One region of the Rhodococcus sp. B7740 genome, then DNA from elsewhere that is predicted to be linked to it. Evidence: predicted binding sites of a transcription regulator. Region 1 holds the regulator's gene; the other holds the start of a gene.
What was found. Region 1 encodes LexA, which represses DNA repair genes until DNA is damaged. Its sites were predicted from a motif close to CGAACANNTGTTCG; they were not measured.
Positions count from the first base shown of each region.

Region 1 (4,169 bases):
TGAGGTCGGCCGTCAGGTGGCGAGCGCGGTCGGCGACGCGGAGCGCGCACCCTCTCTGGCCTGGACCTCCGGCACGCTCGGTCGGTTGGAGCCGACGGTGACTCGGCAGGTCGGTGGACAGAAGGTCACCGGCTATCCGGCGCTGGTTCCGGAAGGACCCGGCGTCGCGGTGCGGGTCCTCAGCACCCCCGCCGAGGCGCGGGCGGCAATGCGCTCGGGAACCAGAACTTTGCTTCTGTCGACGGCTCCGAAGGGCACCAAGGCATTGCTGGCCGGCCTACCGACCGCGGAACGTCTTGCACTGGGCCAGAATCCGTACGGTGGAGTCGACGCACTCCTCGAGGAGTGCCGAGTACTTGCGGTCGAAGAGGCCATGGATGCGCACGGAGGACCGGTCCGGGATCCGGATGCCTTCGAGAAACTGAGGGCACTCGTCAACGCCGAGGTTCCGCAGCGCACCGCTGCGATACTGGCGTTGGTTCGCCCGGTGTTGACCGCCGCCCTGGCGCTGTCCGCGCAACTTCAGTCCTCCTCGGGCGAGCCGGCGGACGATGTTCGGGAACAGTTCGACGGCTTGATCTTTCGAGGGTTCGTCACCGAATTCGGCTCTCGCAGACTCGCAGACCTGCCGCGCTACCTCGCCGCGGCGACCAAGCGGTTGACGACGCTGCCGAGCAGTGCAGGCCGGGACGCGGCTGCGATGGACGTGCTCGATCGGGTGTACGCCTCGTACGGGCGACTGTTGGATTCGCTGCCGGAGAGCAGAAAGAACAGTTCCGGGGTTCAGGAACTATTCTGGATGATCGAGGAGTTGCGCGTCGGACTGTTCGCGCAGGGCATTCGCACGGCGTACCCGGTGTCGGAGAAGCGCATCGAGAAGGCGATCTCGGACCAGCGTCGCTGATGGGCGGGCCTGTCAGTCGATGTCTGCGGACTCGCGGTGCTTGCGCAGTTCGTGGATTTCCTTCTCGAAGTCTTCTGCCGAGCTGAACGAGCGGTAGACGGAAGCGAAGCGCAGGTAGGCCACTTCGTCCAGGTCGCGGAGTGGACCGAGGATGGCCAAGCCCACTTCGTTGCTGGGGATCTCCGCGGATCCCGCTGCACGGATGGCGTCCTCGACCTGTTGTGCCAGTAGGTTCAGCGCGTCGTTGTCGACATCTCTGCCCTGGCAGGCGCGACGGACTCCCTTGACGACCTTCTCTCGGCTGAACGGCTCGGTGACACCACTGCGTTTCACGACGGCCAGCACTGCGGCCTCGACGGTGGTGAATCGGCGACCGCACTCCGGGCAGGAGCGACGACGCCGGATTGCTTGCCCCTCGTCCATCTCACGCGAGTCGACCACGCGTGAGTCGGGATGCCTGCAGAACGGGCAATGCATGAGGGATCCTCCGTCGTAGCCGATGCTCCGACGACGAGCACGCACATCGGGGCAGTCTGTCGAGGATACTCAGTCTCCTCGAACCCGACGGTGCCGGTGGTCATCTGCCGGGCGTGTACTCGACGACAGCTCCGTCGTGCACCTCGACCACACCCGCCGGTTGCGCGCCGGCATCGGGGGCGACGGCCCGCAGGTTCGCGATGCCGATCAGCCCGCCCGCCACCACCAGGACCGCCAACACCGTCAGCACGATCGAACGCATCCGAACCGGCTGGCCGGCGAAGTGCGCCGAGGTCGCGTCGAACTCGCGATCGGCCTGCTCGCGATCGGTGACGTCGGTCCACGACGGATCGAGGACCGGGAGGCACGGTGAATTCTGTGTACGGGTTCCCGTGACACCGTGCGTTCCGATGGGACTCTGCAGAACGGGACGCGCCCGGCGGCGGCGCTCGACGGCAGTGGATCGGGCGCGGACACCGGTGGCGGTGGGGCGATCGGTGATGATGGTCATCGGAACCTCGACTTCGCTCGTTGGATCGATTGTTCGATCAGGCGTTCGATGGACGCTTGTTCGAAGTTCTATCACGAGCCTCCGACAAAGTCTGCAGAAAACGCGACACGAGTCGAACAGATGTTTGATTCAACAGCTGATACACGCTAGATTCGTGTCAGAAACCACACGCCACACGAGTCGACACCATCAACTCCAGTCCGCGCAGACCTACCACGCAGACCGGATCCAGGACACCAGCAGGAGGCCGACAGCATGAAGGACGAGACCTCGACGAGGTCGACCACGCTTTCCACGACCACCGGTTCCAAGGCGACCGGAGCCAGGGCCACCGCACCGAAGGCCGCAGCGGGTAAGCCTGCCGCGGAACCGACATCCAAGGCCATGGAAGTCGGCACCGACATCAGCGCGGGTCTGACCGAGCGGCAACGGAAGGTACTCGAGGTCATTCGAGCTTCGGTGACCGAGCGCGGTTACCCGCCGAGCATTCGAGAGATCGGTGACGCGGTCGGCCTGACATCGACCTCCTCCGTCGCTCACCAGCTCCGTACGCTCGAACGCAAGGGTTTCCTCCGGCGCGACGCCAACCGGCCCCGCGCGGTCGACGTCCGCGGTCTCGACGAGGTGCAGGCCGATCAGGCAGCCGCCGCGGTCGACGGATCGCAGGCGTCCGAGGAGCAGGATCGGCTGCCTACCCCGACGTTCGTGCCGGTACTGGGCCGGATCGCTGCAGGCGGTCCGATTCTGGCCGAGGAAGCCGTCGAGGACGTCTTCCCGCTCCCCCGCGAGCTGGTCGGACAGGGTTCGCTGTTCCTGCTCAAGGTGGTCGGTGAATCGATGATCGATGCGGCCATCTGCGACGGTGACTGGGTGGTGGTTCGTCAGCAGTCCGTGGCCGACAACGGCGACATCGTCGCTGCGATGATCGACGGCGAGGCCACCGTCAAGACGTTCAAGCGGTCCAAGGGCGAGGTGTGGCTGCTGCCGCACAACCCGCTGTTCGAGCCGATCCCGGGCAACAACGCCGCGATCCTCGGCAAGGTCGTCACCGTGATGCGCAAGCTGTAGGGATCGTCACCGAGGTGACACGCGAAGGGCCGCAGCACAGGAGTGCTGCGGCCCTTCGCGTGTCTCGGATCAGCGGATCACAGATTCAATCCGCGGCCGATGATCTCCTTCATGATCTCGGTGGTGCCGCCGTAGATGGTCTGTACACGGGAATCCATGTACGCCTTGGCGATCGGGTATTCCTTCATGTAGCCGTAGCCGCCGTGCAGCTGCAGGCACCGGTCGATCAGTTTGACCTGATTCTCGGTGGTCCACCACTTCGCCATGGCGGCTTCTTGCACAGTCAACTTGTCTGCGTTGAGCAGCTCGATGAACTTGTCCACCATGATGCGGGTGGCGGTGGTTTCGGTGGCCAGTTCCGCCAACACGAAGCGCGTGTTCTGGAACTTGCCGATCGACTTTCCGAAGGCCTTGCGGTCGCGGCAGTACTGGATCGTCATGTCCAGTGCCGATTCCATTGCCGCGGCGGCGACGACAGCGATCGAGAGTCGCTCCTGCGGCAAGTTCTGCATCAGGTAGATGAAGCCCATGCCCTCGTCGCCGAGCAGGTTGGCGGCGGGCACACGAACGTCGGTGAAGCTGAGTTCGGCGGTGTCCTGGGCCTTCATGCCGATCTTGTCGAGGTTGCGGCCGCGTTCGAATCCGGGCATGTCACGTTCGACGACCAGCAGACTGAAGCCCTGTGCGCCCTTCTCGGGGTCGGTGCAGGCCACGACGATCACCAGATCGGCGTTGATTCCGTTGGTGATGAACGTCTTCGAGCCGTTGAGCACCCAGTCGTCGCCGTCACGTACCGCCTTGGTCTTGATGCCCTGCAGGTCGCTTCCGGTTCCCGGCTCGGTCATCGCGATCGCGGTGATCAGTTCGCCGGAGCAGAATCCGGGAAGCCAGCGCGCCTTCTGCTCGTCGTTCGCGAGATCGATCAGGTACGGCGCGACGACGTCGTTGTGCAGGGTGAAACCGATACCGCTGTATCCGCCACGGGTGGTTTCCTCGGTGACGATGGCGTTGTAGCGGAAGTCCTTGACTCCGCCGCCGCCGAATTCCTCGGGCGCTGCCGTTCCGAGGAAGCCCTGCTTACCGGCCTCGACCCAGACGTCGCGATCGACGATGTTCTGCTCTTCCCACTTCGCGTGGTTCGGCGCTACGTGCTGATCGAGAAATTTCCGGTACGACTCCCGGAACAGCTCGTGCTCGGGCTCGAAAAGT
Region 1 covers NZ_CP010797.1:1,351,190-1,355,358, forward strand. Annotated here, with positions in the region: gene hrpA (ATP-dependent RNA helicase HrpA) at 1-904, shown strand, start outside; gene nrdR (transcriptional regulator NrdR) at 917-1,381, opposite strand; gene NY08_RS06165 (hypothetical protein) at 1,482-1,892, opposite strand; gene lexA (transcriptional repressor LexA) at 2,277-2,960, shown strand; gene NY08_RS06175 (acyl-CoA dehydrogenase family protein) at 3,038-4,169, opposite strand, start outside.

Region 2 (4,169 bases), 2.6 Mb from region 1:
GTCGCCGGTGTCGTTGTGGTTGTGGTGGTCGTCGGGTGGGTAGAGGACTTCTTCTGGGTGGTGGGCGTGGTTGATCAGGCCTCGACGTTTGGGGTCCATTCCGGCGGGTGGGTGCCACAGTGTGCGGCCCGGGTACCGTTGTCCTGCTCCAGTTTTCGTGGTGGCCCACTTGCCGGGGCCGGTGCCGACGAGTGCGTGGTGCATGTCGCAGCCGAAGGTGAGGGAGTCGATGTCGGTGTAGCCGCCGGTGTTCCAGTCGGTGACGTGGTGGGCTTGGCACCAGGTCGCCGGGCGGGTGCAGGAGGGGAAGCTGCAGCCGCGGTCGCGGGCGATGAGCACGATGCGTTGGTCGGCGGAGGCGATGCGTTTGGAGCGGCCGAGGTAGAGGGCTCGGCCGTGGTCGTCGAAGATCGTCAGGTAGTGGTGGGCGTGCGAGGCCATGCGGATCGCATCGCGGATCGACACCCGTGATCCGGTGGCGGTCATGGCGTAGCCGCAGCCGGCTTCGAGGTCTTTCAGAGTCATGGTGACGATGGCGGTGACGGGAAGGCCACGGTGGATGCCGAGGGTGCCGGAGGCGAGGGTCTGCCGGAGCGCGAGTTTGAGGGCGTCGTGTTGGCGTTCGCGTTGGGTGCGGATATCCCGCGCGGCGGCAGCGTCGCGTGCTGCAGCCTTACCCAGCACTTCGTCGCCGTCGGCGTCTGTATCGGCATCGGCTGTGTCGTCGCGTTCGACTGTGTCGTCGTGCCCTGTGCCGCAACCGCAGTCGATGCCGTCGCCGCACCGGCCGTCACCGTCGCATGGACCGTCGCCCCACAGTCCCGCATCGCTCGTCGGACCATCGTCCGGCTGTGGGTGCGGTGGGGTGTCGGTATCGCGGACACCACCCGATGGAGGCGAATCCGGTTCGGTGGCTGCAGGATCGGGACGCGCACCGTCACTCTCGGCACCAGGGGTCGTGCTGTCCTTGCCGCCGGAAGTGCTGTCGGTCTCGTCGGTCTCTTCATGGACGACGGACGTCGGGTCTGCGGGGTTGTTCACTCCCGGTTTCGAGGCTTTGGAGAACAAGGCTTCGAGGTAGGCCCGTAGCTCGGGGTCGACGCAGAATTTTCCTTCGGACATTCCGTCGGCACCCTGCTCACCGAGGTAGAAGAACGCATCCCTGCGTTTCGGTGGTCTCGGTGGCTTCCCGTCCTCGTCCTCGTCGTGGTCGCCGTCGGGATTGAGGATCGAATCCAGGTGCGCCACCAACGGTGCGAAATCGTCGGGTCGCCTGGTCGAGGCGTAGCCCGCCAGTTGCTCGTCGGCGAGCTCGCGCGTCTGCGGATCGACATCCCGGGGCAGATGGCGGAAGAACTCGCGGATCATCTGCACATGCTTGGCATCGAGCAACCCCGCCCGCAACGCAGCAGCAGTGTGCGGCAGCAACGGCGGCAGGACTTCCCCCGACAAGGCGGTGCGATCACCCAACTCCGCCGCCAGACGCACCCGAGCACCGGCTGCTCGCGGGGTGATCCGCAGCATCGACGCCACCGACGACGGCACCGATCCCGGATACACATCGAGGCCGTGCTGAGAGATCAGCTCGTTGAGCCAGGTGTACGAATACGCCGACAGGGATCTCGTCGCCGTTTCCATCCGTTGGATCACCGCGCGCCGGTCCGCGTTCGACCACGCTACCGACGACTGTTCCGCTAATTCCGCGATCGCGGACTCGACTCGGTCGACCAACACAGACAAGTCGGGATCGGACACCTCGGGGGCGGGCGGCACCGTCTCGATGCCGTCCACCCCTGATCCGCCGTCCCCCGAAAGCATGCACAGAATCTATCGCGACCCACCGACACACTTTCGAACAGACGTTCTCCGTATGGCCGTACCGCAGATCGGTCACCTATCGGGTCTTCGTCACCCATCATGGCGGTGAAGCCGTCACCGAGGTGAGCGATCCTCTCCGTTCTGCCATCGATATGTACGGCCTCGACCCGAGCCGGCACCTCGGCGCACACCTGCGGGGGAAGTTCCATCTGCTCTGGTGAAGCCCAGTACGTCGTGGGTGAGAACACCGCACCTACGGCTGGTTCGTCAGGCCAGGGTTCCATGTCCTCGAGCATCCACAGTTGCGGCATTCGCCCATGCGCCTCAGGAGAATTGCGCCCTCGGAGCACCCATTCCCGGGTCGATTTGGAACGGTCCGCTTGCAGAGGGCGCTATCGGGAAATCGAAGATCGCCGTGGGGATGTACACGGTGGCACAGGAGTTCGGAATGTCCACCACCCCGGACAGGCGTCCTTCGATCGGAGCCGATCCCAGTAGCAGGTACGCCTGCTCGGGGCTGTAGCCGAACTTGGTGAGGTAGTCGATCGCGTGCATACATGCGTTCTGGTAGGACAGGTCGGAGTCCAGATATTTCTGCTCGCCGTCCACGGTCACCGAAATACCCGAGAAGGCAATCCATTCCGAGTACTGCGGCGCGGTGTTTCCGGGCATGAAGATAGCGTTCTCGCTCACCCCGTAGGTTTCCATACCGCCCTTGATCAGGTCGACGTGCAGGTCCATGAAGCCACCCATCTCGATGGCACCGCAGAACGTGATCTCCCCGTCACCCTGCGAGAAGTGCAGATCACCGAAGGACAACTTCGCGCCCGGCACGAACACCGGATAGAAGACGCGGGTTCCTTTGGTGAGGTTCTTGATGTCCTGATTTCCACCGTTCTCCCGGGGCGGCGCTGTACGTGCGGCTTCACCGGCGACACGGGTGAATTCGTCGCCGCTCAAGGAACCGAGGATTGCACCGTCGAGCTCGGGTGCAAGGGCCAGTGGCGGAACCCGATTGGGATCTGTCGCGATCAACGCACCTTCACGGGCGTTCCACTTCGCTAGCAGGGCAGCCGACGGCGCGGTCCCCATCAGCCCGGGATGGGTGATGCCGGTGTACTTCACGTGCGGCACGTGGCGAGATGTGGTGGTCTGACCGGAAAAGTCCCAGATCGCCTTGTACGCATCGGGGAATCGATCGGTGAGAAATCCGCCTCCGTTCTGCTTGGCGAAGATCCCCGTGTAGCCCCAACCCTGGCCGGCCAGCGGACCCGAATCCTCCTGCGGTATCGGACCCACGTCCAGGATGTCGACGATCAGCAGGTCACCGGGCTCGGCACCCTCGATGTGGAAGGGCCCTGACAATGTGTGCACGTTGTTGAGCGGCGCATTCAGGATGTCCTCGGCGGAATCGTCGTTGTGGATGGCCCCGTCGAACCATTCGCGACAGTGGGCCCGAAAGGACGTACCGGGTTTGACTGTGACCGCCGCCGGGATATCGGGATGCCATCGGTTGTGGCCGACGACCTCCTGCTCGGTGAAACTCTTCGTCGAGTCGAGCGGAAACAGCAGTTCGGGCACGAGGCACCTCCGGTTGCGCGGATTCTCCTGCCTCGATCATTGCACCGTCGCGGTCCATCCGGTCGGATATGGCATGTAAACCTTGTATGACGTTGTGCCGGAACGTTGCTGATGCGCCACATCGCGCTACTCTCGAATGCGTGCCCACCTACAGCTTCCGCTGCGCGCGACGATGCGCCCCCGTCGAGCAGAGATTCTCCATGGCGGACGCGCCGTCCGAGGTGACGTGCCCGGAGTGCGGCGACGCGGCCCCACGACAGATCTCCTCGCCTGCTCTCGGACGTGGGAACAGCGCTGCGATGAAGGCACACGACGCCTCGCGCGCCACTGCGGACACACCTGCCGTGGTCTCGTCTCTACCGGCAGCAGCCCGATCCGCAACAAGGACCACGTCCAATCCACTGCATCGCCGCCTGCCGCGCCCCTGACGACTCCGCGTTTCCCTTTCGCTACGACAGGGAAGTCCGACGCCATGCCCACGATTCCAGCTCCCCCGTCGATTGCCGACGGCTCCACCACCGAGGACGTCGTCGGCTGGGTCGGCGAGCATCTGGGGGATCTGACTCGCGAGGGTCCGGATGCCATCACGGCCGGCGGCATTCGCGGCGGGCAGTCCGCTGCCGATACCGCGCTGGCCGGACTCGACATCACCGGATATGCGCGCGATCGCAGCACCGTTCTACCGGTGAATCGCCGAGGCGCAAGCCGCATGTCGCCGTACATCCGACACGGGCTGCTGACGCTGCGGGAGGTATGGGACGCGGTCGCCG
Region 2 covers NZ_CP010797.1:3,915,910-3,920,078, reverse strand. Annotated here, with positions in the region: gene NY08_RS25290 (HNH endonuclease signature motif containing protein) at 1-1,818, opposite strand, end outside; gene fmdA (formamidase) at 2,143-3,399, opposite strand; gene NY08_RS26740 (FmdB family zinc ribbon protein) at 3,468-3,827, shown strand; gene NY08_RS18145 (FAD-binding domain-containing protein) at 3,872-4,169, shown strand, end outside.
Region 2: a site for LexA is predicted at 1,853-1,866, ahead of NY08_RS25290 (HNH endonuclease signature motif containing protein). Genes of this name have one in related genera too.